Regions from separate parts of the Paenibacillus nitricinens genome, predicted to be linked through region 3. Evidence: riboswitches for the same ligand, from Rfam matches in the RefSeq annotation. Region 3 holds a riboswitch; each other region holds the start of a gene.
The links. Region 3 has a riboswitch for cyclic di-AMP ahead of ACN6KS_RS15905 (APC family permease). Riboswitches for the same ligand answer to the same signal wherever they lie in the genome.

Region 1: linked by a shared signal. The riboswitch ahead of ACN6KS_RS00540 (C40 family peptidase) and the one ahead of ACN6KS_RS15905 (APC family permease) in region 3 are both predicted to bind cyclic di-AMP.
Region 2: linked by a shared signal. The riboswitch ahead of ACN6KS_RS25370 (TrkH family potassium uptake protein) and the one ahead of ACN6KS_RS15905 (APC family permease) in region 3 are both predicted to bind cyclic di-AMP.

The regions. Positions count from the first base shown of each region.
Region 1 is NZ_CP183948.1:112,953-117,118, forward strand. It holds gene ACN6KS_RS00535 (GNAT family N-acetyltransferase) at 1-343, opposite strand, end outside; gene ACN6KS_RS00540 (C40 family peptidase) at 546-1,037, opposite strand; cyclic di-AMP (ydaO/yuaA leader) riboswitch at 1,043-1,184, opposite strand; gene ACN6KS_RS00545 (C40 family peptidase) at 1,544-1,972, opposite strand; cyclic di-AMP (ydaO/yuaA leader) riboswitch at 2,026-2,163, opposite strand; gene ACN6KS_RS00550 (hypothetical protein) at 2,377-3,207, opposite strand; gene ACN6KS_RS00555 (M1 family metallopeptidase) at 3,219-4,166, opposite strand, start outside.
Region 2 is NZ_CP183948.1:5,695,132-5,699,297, reverse strand. It holds gene ACN6KS_RS25375 (CPBP family intramembrane glutamic endopeptidase) at 1-1,167, opposite strand, end outside; cyclic di-AMP (ydaO/yuaA leader) riboswitch at 1,482-1,663, shown strand; gene ACN6KS_RS25370 (TrkH family potassium uptake protein) at 1,797-3,092, shown strand; gene ACN6KS_RS25365 (potassium channel family protein) at 3,106-3,774, shown strand; gene ACN6KS_RS25360 (LysR family transcriptional regulator) at 3,846-4,166, opposite strand, start outside.
Region 3 is NZ_CP183948.1:3,610,397-3,614,562, forward strand. It holds gene ACN6KS_RS15900 (ABC transporter substrate-binding protein) at 153-1,160, opposite strand; gene ACN6KS_RS15905 (APC family permease) at 1,363-3,180, opposite strand; cyclic di-AMP (ydaO/yuaA leader) riboswitch at 3,304-3,461, opposite strand; gene ACN6KS_RS15910 (disulfide oxidoreductase) at 3,658-4,122, opposite strand; gene ACN6KS_RS15915 (DsbA family protein) at 4,119-4,166, opposite strand, start outside.

The sequences.
Region 1 (4,166 bases), 3.3 Mb from region 3:
GCTCAGGATAACGAATTAAGGCTGCTTGCACGATTGCATCCATGAATGTTTTGCCTAGACCTTGACCGCATAGATCAGGGCGCATGCCAATCCCCAAGCGAACAACACCTTCCATTGGAAACAACTGCGCGAATCCACACAAAATCTCTTGCCCATTTAATATGGAGACATATTGCTCATTACGTAGCTGAGGGTCACCGAACTCGATTCCAAGAGCCTGCATTTGCTCCCATGGCATCCAGCCGTAAATATTATAAGGGGCAGTGTAATCCCAGTTGCAAATCTCTTCCGCGTGACTGGTCTCCATAGGCGCTACATGAAACGTAACAGAGGAATTTATCATAAGGTTAAGGACCTCCTTTCACGGGGGTTACTTTAAAATATAAGAAAGTATACTAATTATATACAAAAATAGGCTTGGTCGACTCAGAAATTTATGAGATTATTGTTTTACAAATTCTGAGAGGGGTAAATACTAAATAAGACAAAAAACAAGCTCTTCCCCAAGAATCAACATCTTGGAAAAGAGCCTATGTACGATTTACTTATTGAACATCATCATTATCTTCTGTCTCAGAAGCAACAGAATGATAAGCATCCGTGCTCATAATGCGTTTAGCGCCGATGTAGCGTTTCACGTAGTAGCTATCACTCAGGGAGCTAATCGTTACACCGCGTGAGGAAGATGCGTGTGCAAACTTGCCTTCACCGACATAAATACCGACATGGGAGACACCCTTGCCACTTGTATTGAAGAATACAAGATCTCCAGATCTTAAATCATCTTGGGAGATAGCAGTACCCATTTGAAACTGGGAACCTGATTGGTGTGGTAGGTTAATACCAATTTTATCAAATACATACATTGTAAATCCGGAGCAATCAAATCCATTTGTGGAGATGCCGCCGGATACGTACTTAGTTCCGATGGTCTTGTCGATCACTTTATCCATTTTGGAATCCGCGAAAGCGCTTCCTGCTCCAATGGTGAAAATAATGGAAAAGCTAAGTACTGCTGCTGCTAGCTTCTTCTTCAAAAGTTTATACCCCTTCCGGATGCCTACGAGGTTAGCTTAAGGGTTCGGTTGAAGGTCCCCTATGACCCCTCTAAAAATGGAGGTCAATTCACCCAAAGTTGGTTCCCCCGTTTTCCTAATAGTCAGGAAACTCGGCTGATACTGTTGATTAGGAATAGCTTGTAATCAATACATGACAAAACCTTTGTAAATAACAACTTAATGATTACAAAAATGTTACTAAAATCTTACTGCAGTTATTGTAACAAACAGAGTGCCGCTTGGCAATCGTTTTTAACATAATCATGCAGAAAAATTCGGTTTTTTAAAGACAAAATGTATATGTAAGCGATAATATTAAACTAATTTTTATATTTATTGAAATTTTTATCAAATAAAAGTGTTTAAAGTCTGTTCTAGAGGTGTAAAGAATATAATGAGGCAAAAGAAAACCTGGATTCGATTAAGTCAATAATCAAACCCAGGTCCTATATAATGTAATTGTGTGGTTTAGTTGTGGCGAAGTATTAATCGTAGGCTACAGCTTGATATGAGGAAGTACTCATTACTCTTTTAGCACCAACGTAGCGATTGGCCCAGTAGGACTGGCTAAGTGAAGTGATGGTTACGCCATATGAAGATGATGATTGTGCGAATTTTCCGTTTCCAACATAAATGCCGACATGGGATACGCCGTTGCCCAATGTGTTAAAGAAAACTAGGTCACCTGAACGCAACTTGCTTTTGGCTACAGGAGTTCCAACATTATATTGAGCTTTTGAAGTACGGGGCAAAGAAAGACCCACCTTCTTGAATACATACGTAGTAAATCCAGAACAGTCAAACCCGGCAGTACTAGTGCCTCCGGTTTTATAGGCAACTCCAATTGTCTTTGAAATAACACTGTCCATCTTAGAATCTGCAAAGGCACTTCCTCCACCAATAGAGAACGCCATCACAAGTCCTAGCGCCGCAGCGACGCATGCTTTTCTTAAATTCTTCAAAAAAATTGTACCCCTTCCAATGCCTGTGAGGTTAGCTTAAGGATTCGGTAGAAGTTTCCCTATGATCCCTGCAAAGCGAGATCAATTCACCCAAAATATGGTTCCCCCACTTCCTGGTGCCAGGAATTCGGCGTTTTATGCACCAGATAGTGACTTATCGACAAAACTACGATAAATACATGAAGTTATGTAGAAATCGTTTCAAATGATTACAAACTTGTTACCAATGGAACAGGACTTATTGTAACAAAGTCTTTATGATTTTGCAAATCGACATAATTTTCTATAACGAGAAAGAGTCCCGGCTCCTGATTGAGGAACCGGGACTCTTATATTATGTGCTGTAAGACCTTGAATTATTGTGGGAATGCTTTACTGTGCCATAGATGATATTGTGCTGAGATTCCCCACATTTTGAAGAGTGTAGAAGGCAGGGGTGAGATTTGACGGATAATCAGCGCCGGTAGGCCAGGGCAGAAGAGACCCGTTAGTCCGCATATTAGCAAAAGGACCAGACCTGCTGCACCAAGTAGGATTGAAATGCCTATTGCTGGAATCAGCGACTTCAAGCAAATGAATAGGGAGGAGAACATCCCCGTGCCGCTGGTATAACCAAACTGCATATATAGAAGGAACAGGCGTACGATAAAGATGTATATAAGCCATGCCAATACGTATGGAATTAGATGAAGTAACAAAGAGTAGTTCAGAAAGGAGGACAAGAATAGCCCGTACATTTTTGGAGCGAGCCAGTATAACGGAAGTAGTGCGAGCACCCATTCGATTAGACTGAAGATAAACACAGGAAATCCATAAAGCTTCATACCGGGAAAAAAGAACAGGCCACGCTCTCCTTTTCGCTCCTGATGGAGTTCATGCAGTAATCCTGACCTTATGAAGGGGGAGAGCAGAAGTCGAAAGACAACAAGTCCTAGGAACATCCATAACCAAGTACGTATCGCAGGATCTGTGTTCAAGCTGAACTGTCCTTCGACATAATAGAGTAGTCTGCCCATTCCGCTGCCTCCAGCGTCTTTATCTGGATAGCGCAGCAGAATAGGAACGATAGCAGACCGGATGAAGCCGTACATAAAGTAGCCCCAGAGCAGTCGGTAGATGAAGAGCAGAATCAGAATATAAAATTGCTCCTTCATGCTTTGCCAGCCGCGGGTTATCGATGTTCTCACAATCATTCACCTCACCAGACAAGAGTTCCGAGCACGGTTTCAACTAGTTTAGTTACACTTAATGTCCAGCGGGAGAGTGTTTTGGGCTCTATTTCCGCCAGTCTGAAGTTGTTCAGATGTTTGCTTTCTAAAAGAACGGTATGCTCAGGATCAACCTCAGCAGAGAGGAGAAGCTTATCGCTTAACAATTGGAATGTAGTCTCTGCCCCTTCACCGCTCCAGACCCGCTCTGTCGCAGAGCCATCGTCGAATGTGAATTTAATGGGAACGTCAACATAATGGCTCCCTTTGTTTGTAATCTTTACTATGGATTCATAGCTCTGAGCATCGCTGTTGCCATTCTTTTTAATCGTAATCGTATCTACTGAGAAATCAGGAGCACCACCACCATAAATATAATCTTCGAAATAAGGCTGCCATGATTTTTTGGTTATCTTCTCAACGACTTTTTGAAAATCAGATGTAGTGGGGTGCTGGAAACGGAATTTACGTGCGTAAGTGGACATGATGCTGTTCATTGCTTTAGTGCCTACTTGGCGTTCAATATCCTTGAGTACTAGCTTTCCGCGAATATACACATTCCGGCTATAGGATTCTGCCCCGGCGTATTTCCATGTCTCTAAATTTAGCGGCTCTGATTTGGTCACCAGGCTGGACTGAAGAGGGAGATTCGTTTTGATGCCATATTCTTGCTCCATGAGTCTGTCTTCAGCATAAGAAGTAAAGCTTTCGTCTAACCAAGCCTCCTCGAATTCATTGCTGGCAACCATACCGTAGAAGTATTGATGGCCAATCTCATGAACGACGGTTCTTTCAAGTGAGGTGTCAGGAGAAGAGTCTGTCGCTCCAAACGCTGTAACGAGTGTTGGATACTCCATTCCTCCAGCTCCATTGCCCTCCTTAGGCGGAACGACAATAGACAGCGTCGAGTAGGGATAAGGACCATACCATTTGCTGAA
Region 2 (4,166 bases), 2.1 Mb from region 3:
GGTCTGCACCCCTAGCAGCACGAATGCCCAGACGTATCCAGCCCGGATACTATCCAGCACATATTTTCCATAGCCAGGCTCTTTAGCGCGAGGCCATGGGTTCATCCCCTCTTCTTTTTTCCATAGGCCGTCCCCTCCAACTAAAGAAAAATATAGCAAGGAGGACATTAGGAGGCTATATAAGGCATAAATGATGAACATAATGACGGAAGTTATCTGAGCCTCGAGTCCTTCGCCGGAGGATTCAGGAAGCATATTATAGGTGCTGATCATCATGATTACAAAATAAGCTGAGCTTAGGAATATTCCGCGCTTAAAGGAAGTATGTTCTCTTCTAAGTATGCTGTAGATGAGTGCCAGAATTCCTAAAGCTAAAGTAGGCAGACCGTAGCCGAATAAAGTAAGCTTTTCTGCGAGAGAGGTCTGATCCTTTACATAGGAGGTATGCCAGGCTGGAGCGGTGAATCCTGCTTTAAAGCTGGATACCTGTTCGCCAGTGAAATTGAAATAATAGTGTAGTAAGGATTCGCCAACCTGAACGGAACGATCTGTATACACAAGCCCATAGTTTCCCGTATTTGATTCAATTTGCAATTTGGCGGGATTCACCCCCCATTCCTGAAGCCAAGGTCGGGCAAGATTTTCTTTTTGGGCTAGAGACAAGTCAGTTCCCTTGTCCTCTTCTTTTGCACTAGTGGATACATTGCTTGGTGACCCTGCAGATGATCCTTCTACTCCTTGTTTGAAGGCGACAATCACGCCAGTATACATATTGAGGTCAACGGTGATTAGCGGCTCTTGTTCCGCTGAAGGACTAAGTGTTACACGGAAAATGTCAAAAGGATATCGTTGATCCAGCTTCTTCTTTGTATAGTCCTCCAAAAGCTTCTCGCGGGACATATAACCATAAAAGGAAGAATCCGTATCATAGAGTACATTCCACTGATCATTTGGTGCTTTGGTGTAGTTTAGCTTTTGTTCTGCAAATGATATCGCTTTGTCGCGGGCTTCCGCCTTGCTGATGACAGTAGTATCTTCCCCCACGGGGCTATTTAGCACTGAGGGAGCAATCTGAAACATAATAAATAGAATAAGACCGATAATGCCCGAGATGATGAGCCTCTTGGAGAGGGCACGTTGCTGTAAGGGCTGGCCGACGGGATTCATGTAACGCCTCCTTGTAAATTGACAATGTTATGTTCCATTATAGTATTAGTGCCATGATAGTTACAAAAATCATCGTACATTCTTTTTATGGGTAATAGAGATATTATAGAATAGGTATCTGAATATATACCATGAATTTAAAGTGATCATTTCTTCATTTTTCATGAAAATCGATGCAATTGCAGGGAAAACACGGAAAAGTGATGAGAAAAGGTACTCCTACTGGTACATCCTCTCCAAACCGCATTTTTCATATGAATCACCATTAATAGTGTCTTTGTGATTTATCGAAATAACATATATAATTTGTATGCAATTGTATATAGCCGAATTTCAGGTGAAAACGGGGGAACCACAGGAAGTAATGAAAAGATGAGTATACACCATAGGCGGTGTCTTTATTCATCAGGGGTGAATTTCGTTCTAGGAGCGAATAGGGCAGCCTGCACAGTCCGAATCCGTCAGCTAACCTCGTAGGCTAATTTACTGCAGGAACCAAGGCTAGCATTGGTTTTCCAGTGCTTTTTTTGTTGGAATTCTTTAAATTTAGATAAGAGGGTGACGTAGTGGCTTCACAGTTTCGCAGGGTTTCTGAATCAAAGTTTCTGAAGCTTTCTCCGCCTCAGATTATGGTGCTTGGTTTTGCATCGATCATTCTGATTGGAGCCTTGCTGCTTATGCTTCCCATTTCGAGTACCAGCGGGAATGCTGTGAGTTTTATTGATGCGTTGTTTACTGCAACATCGGCCACCTGTGTGACAGGACTTGTGGTGCTGGACACCGGGACGACATTCACCATTTTTGGGAAAACCGTAATTATGGTGCTTATCCAGGTTGGTGGCTTAGGGTTTATGACAATGGCGACCTTATTTGCCATGATGATGAAACGCAAAATTTCCTTGCGGGACAGACTGATCCTTCAGGAAGCCATGAACCAAGGCTCTATGGAGGGGATTGTTCGACTGATCCGTAGAGTACTTATTTATTCTTTGGTCATCGAAGGCTGTGCAGCGGTGCTTCTGTCCTTACGCTGGGCGTTTGATATGCCACTGGGAAAGGCCATTTATTTTGGAATATTTCATGCGGTGTCTATGTTTAATAATGCTGGATTTGATATTTTCGGGGATTTCCGGAGTTTAACCGATTATGTATATGACCCGCTTGTGAACATCGTGGTGATGTTTCTGATTGTCTCTGGCGGGATTGGTTTTATTGTCATGTCGGATCTGGTGGAGTTTCGTGTCAAACGTAAATTATCTTTGCATAGCAAAGTTGTACTCTCCACCACGGCAGGGCTTATTCTTATCGGCGCTTTGGTTATTTTTATATTCGAATTTACAAATCAGCGCACTCTGGGTAATCTGAATTTTGGCGGCAAAATATTATCGGCATTCTTTCAGTCTGTATCGCCCCGAACCGCTGGCGCCAACACGGTGGATATTGCCGGACTGCGGCAAGCCTCACAGTTCTTTATGGTTATCCTTATGTTTATTGGTGCATCACCGGGCTCAACGGGTGGCGGGGTCAAGACTACGACCTTTACCATTATGATTGGTGCAGTAATCGCGATGCTGCGCGGGCGTGAAGATGTTGTGCTGTTCCGTTACCGATTGGCGCAGGAGCGTATCTATAAAGCGTTGACGTTAACTTTACTGGCTTTACTATTGGTCCTTTCTGTATCAATGTTACTGTCCACAACAGAGGATAGTAATTTCTTAGCAATATTATTTGAGACGACCTCAGCCTTTGCTACGGTGGGACTAAGTATGGGGCTTACACCTGAACTGTCTGTTATCGGCAAGATTCTGATTTGTCTGACGATGTTTGCGGGTCGCCTAGGTCCATTAACATTAGTGTATGCGCTAGGACCAAAACAGGGTAAACCATTGTATAAGCACCCAGAAGGTAAAATAATTATTGGATAGGAGTTAATCCGAAATGAAAGCACAGCAATTTGTAGTAATCGGCTTAGGCCGCTTCGGTTCAAGTCTTGCACTTGAGCTGATGGAAATGGGCTACGAGGTGCTCGGCATCGATCACCAAGAGGAGCGCGTGGAGGATATGAGCGATCATCTGACGCATGCGGTAGTGGCTGATGCTACAGATGAAGGAATTATGCGCTCGCTTGGCGTACGGAACTTTGACTGTGGGATTGTTGCGATTGGTGACAATATGGAACGAAGCATTCTGGCGGCGATATTGTTAAAAGAGATCGGAGTCAAGCAAGTAGTAGCCAAGGCGATCTCGATCCTTCATGGTCGTGCGTTGTCTAGGCTGGGTGTGGACAGGGTTATTTTTCCAGAGCGGGATATGGGCATTCGTGTAGCCCATCAGCTCGTGACACCCAATTTGCTGGATTATATTGAACTTTCCAAGGATTATAAAATCGTCGAGCTAACCGTTCCGTCTTGCATGAACGGGAAAAGCTTATCAGATTTAAATACAAGAGCAAAATATGGCTGCAGTATTGTTGCCCTGAACCGGGAAAGTGGAATAATAGTGGCTCCAACGGCACATGATCATCTGAGTGAGGGAGACGTTATGGTACTCATTGGTTCTAATGAAAGTATTGATCGATTTGAGGATGAAGTTGTAAACCAGGATTAAATAGATAATTCCTCCGTCCTTTACATAGGACGGAGGGATTTTTTTAATTAAGATTGCACGCAGAGTATGTACTATACCTCTCGTTCCGTCAGAAACATCTCTTCTGTGACCTGCACGAGGCTGCGGGCCGCTGTGCTCAGGCTTCCATCGTCACGGTAAATCAGACAGGTAGTTCGCTGAGTCTGCTCCAGCTCCTTAATATGCAGAGATACCAGCCCACCGCCGTTTAACAGCTGCGGACGCAGATAAGACTTGGGCAGTAAGGCTGCCACATTGACTGTCGGCAGCAGCCGCACGATGGCTTCGAAGGAGTCAATCTCCATACGTACGTCCGGATCAATCCCGCAGCGCTGGAACAGATCGTCTGTTAGACGGCGGTACCAGGTGCCTTT
Region 3 (4,166 bases):
AAAAAATTAATGTTGTACAATTGCAGGAGCGATTTTCCCGTAATATGGGCGTAGTTTATAAAAAAATGGTGCAGATCTTTGTATCTAAGATACTGATCTGCACGCCCTTCCCCACCCAAATGAGCAGTCTCATTCATGGTGAATTACGACTTTTATTTCACAAGACTTGTTAACACATCGTCAATGATTTTGCCACCAGCGTTCGCACCACTGTAAAGCCAACTGCTTGTTGAGCTCATTTCATGCACATTACCAGCTTTTACAGCCGGGATGCCTTTCCAAATGGCACTGTCCAGAATCTCCGAACCCTCAGTCTTATCACTATTTACAAGGATAATATGATCTGCAGTCAGCTCAGAAAGCTTCTCCAGCGAAATTGGATTCCAAGTAGCTCTTGTACCCACAGGAATTTCTGTTACTAAGTTAGGCAGCTTTACACCAAGGTCTGTATATAATACAGCACCACTGCTGCGAGTTTCGTCTACAATATAGAAGTTTTTTTGTACCAGCCATAAAATCGCCACGGACTCTTCTCCAATAGCTCCTTTAAGCTTTTCTTTCGCAGCCGCCGCTTTGTCTTCATAATCTTTAATGGCTTTCTCTGCTTCAGGGGTTTTGTTCAGAATTTCACCAATCTTGAGTAGCGATTTACGCCAATCTTGATTTAGCTTATCCCCGATCACATAAGTCGGTGCAATCTTATTCAATTGGTCGTAGATACCATTCTGTACGGAAGACTCCGATGGGATAAGAATCAGATCCGGAGCGAAGCTGGTTACTGCCTCCAATGGAAGATCGTAGCTAATGGTAGGGACATCTTTCAATTCAGCAGCCAGATAATCCTGAACGCCATTTGGCACAGACCATTGGGCTACTGGAGTCACACCCAGCGTTACCAAAGAATCTTCCAAATAAGAACCCAGAACACGCCCAGGATTAGCAGGGATCGTTACTTCATGCCCCATCGCATCCGTTAACGTTTTTGGTGCTGCCGGTGCTTCTGTAGCTTCTGCAGTAGGCGCTGTTGTAGGCTCCGTTCCTGCATTGGATGAACTTTCAGCATTATTATTACCGCAAGCGGATAGGAATAGCGTCATCACTATTAGTCCGATCATCGTCAATTTCATGCTACCAAATCTTTTTCTGTTTAACGAAAACATTAAAAACCCTCCTAATGTATACCTGCTTTGATATTCAAAGGTGTTGTTTACCTCTGTCTCACTTTTAAATGATATTGATTCTCATTCTCTGTGTCAACCTATAAATTTAAAATTTTGTTGATTTGCAGCATTTTCCTTCAAAAAAAATACAAAAGAGACTATATTCCGAACGTTCCGGATATAGCCTCTCCTTAATAATCCATTATTTATTCAAATGATAGGGGACAGTCGCAACTACAACATCTTTTGAATTCATTAGATACGAACGGATTAAAAAGCTGGTCTGATTATGAAGTACAGCTTGCCACCAATGCTTAGTTATAAACTGTGGAATCAGAATCGTGATATGATCCGTCGCTGCGGTCTTCCACTCCACGGTATCAATAAATTTCACTAACGGACGAATAATACTGCGATATCTGGAACGAAGTACAATCAGGCGTACACCCGGATTCCATTCCTCCCACCGTTGCTCCATCTTTTGAATGTCCTCTTCATCAAAGCCAACATACACGGCTACTACATTATCTGTTAGAGACTTGGCATAGCTGATGGAATGCAGTACAGCACGTGTTACACCAGCAACAGGGACAACAACCGTACTTCCTTTAATTAAAGGTTTATCCGTAGCCGGACATATACGAAGCTGATCTGCTGTGTTCAAATAGTGCTTGTGAATGCGGTGGAACACAAACATTACAGCAGGTAAGAAAATGAACGCCATCCATACGCTTGAGAACTTAGTAATGATAAAAATAAGCGTAATTGTCAATGTAGTCAGCATACCGATGGTATTTACAACAAATCTTTTTTTCCATCCCGCTGGTTTGGTTTTAAACCAATGAACCATCATTCCAAGCTGGGACAATGTGAACGGAATGAAGACACCTACCGCATAAAGAGGAATCAAGCTTTCTGTATTTCCGTGAAATGCAGCTACAAGTACAGCAGACAGAACACCTAGAAAAATAATACCATTTGAGAAACCTAGACGGTCACCACGAACCATAAAAGCATGTGGCATATATTTATCTTTTGCAAACATAAAGGCGAGCAGCGGGAACGCTGAGTAAGCTGTATTAGCTGCTAAGAATAAAATGACTGCTGTAATCCCTTGAATGAAAAAATATAAAGTTCCGCGACCAAAGGTCGATTCAGCGATCTGAGAAACAACCGTTGCCTTTTCATCAGGCACTATACCGTACCAATAGGCCAGTAATGTGATACCTGTAAACATAAATCCAAGTATAACCCCCATGACCATTAAGGTCTTGGCTGCATTCTTTTCAGCCGGTGCTTTAAAGTTTGGAATGGCATTAGATACAGCCTCTACACCCGTAAGTGCCGAACAACCAGAACTGAAGGCTTTTAATAGTAGAAACAAACTAACATTGGAGACGGCGCTGCCTATTTCAGGGACATTCGCATGTACGCCACCTGCTGCATATTTAATAACACCGGAGATAATCAAAACTACAATCGACACCACAAACAAATACACTGGGATTGCGATAAATGAAGCCGATTCTGTAACTCCGCGAAGATTAATCAATGTTAGAAGAATAATTACGGATACAGCAATAAGAACCGTGTGATTATGAAGACTTGGAAACGCTGATGTGATCGCATCTGTCCCTGCCGAGGCACTAACAGCTACGGTCAGAATGTAATCCACTAACAAAGACCCTCCTGCTAAAAGCCCTGTCGGAACACCAAGATTACTCTTGGCAACGATGTAAGCTCCTCCTCCTTGCGGATAAGCGTAGATCGTCTGCCGATAGGATAAAATCAGGATGGCCAGCAGGCCCAATACGGCTAATGCAATTGGCAGGGAATACCAGATGGCAGTAAACCCGGCAGCCACCAGTACAATCAGAATTTGTTCCGTTCCGTAGGCTACAGACGAGAGCGCATCAGAAGACAGGACAGCCAGTGCTTTAACCTTGGATAACTTTTCATGATCGAGTTCGTTCGACTTCATCGGACGCCCGATCAATAGTCGTTTTACCTTGCTTACCATGGTGGATACAGTTCCTTTCTTTGGGAGCTGAAACGGAATTTCCGCGCGCTGTTTTCATTGGTGGATTTCATAAATGCAGACACAAAAAATAGCATACGGAAATGATCCGCATGCTATGCATGGTCATTATCCCACCTTGCTTACGAGGTTAGCTGGCGGATTCGGGCTGTGGTTTAGCCCTACGGTACAAGTCCAATCGACCTATTCCGATTCACCCCATTGGCACATATGCCAAGTTTGGTTCCCCCGTTTTTCCTAAGAAAATTCAGCGCATATTCAACTTCTCACAAGGTCTAATATTAGTCTACAAAGTGTATGCAGTAAAGCGTTGAAAAAAATGAAAAAAGAATGAAAAAACATCCAAAAAGCGCAAATACAGCGTCTAATTGGATGCTCTCTTTCATTCTCTTCAATTATCCCTCTGGGTCGTGTTTTTAGTCACTTTTCACATTTTTTCTTTCCTTCAAAGTTGAAAAATCAAAATCCTAAACTTTCTTCTGTTTCTAATTCCATCACTTCTTCTTCCTTGCGTCCGTACCAAAGTAAAATACTTATTAAAGCAAACGCGATTAAAGCAAGAAAAGGAATCGTAATGAATCCGAAATAGTTCAAGTAATCCTTATTACAAGGAACACCAATTGTACAAGGAAGTACTTTACTTAACGCAGGAATCTTCTGCTCCGCATAATGATAAATCGAGATACTGCCACCAATCAAGCTTAATGGAAGTACATATGGGATAATCCTTTTATCTCCTCGAAACGTCGCAATTCCCAAGAGGAATAACTGAGGATACATAAAAATTCGCTGGAACCAGCAAAGCTTACAAGGTTCATATTTCAATACTTCGCTCAAATACAAGCTACCAGCTACAGCAACTAAAGAGACGAACCAGGCCAGATACAGGCAGTTACGCTTGCAAAAAGATAGGAACTTTGTCACTTTGCCTCCACAGCTTTTGCGGCGTCGTTAATTTCATTTGAAAT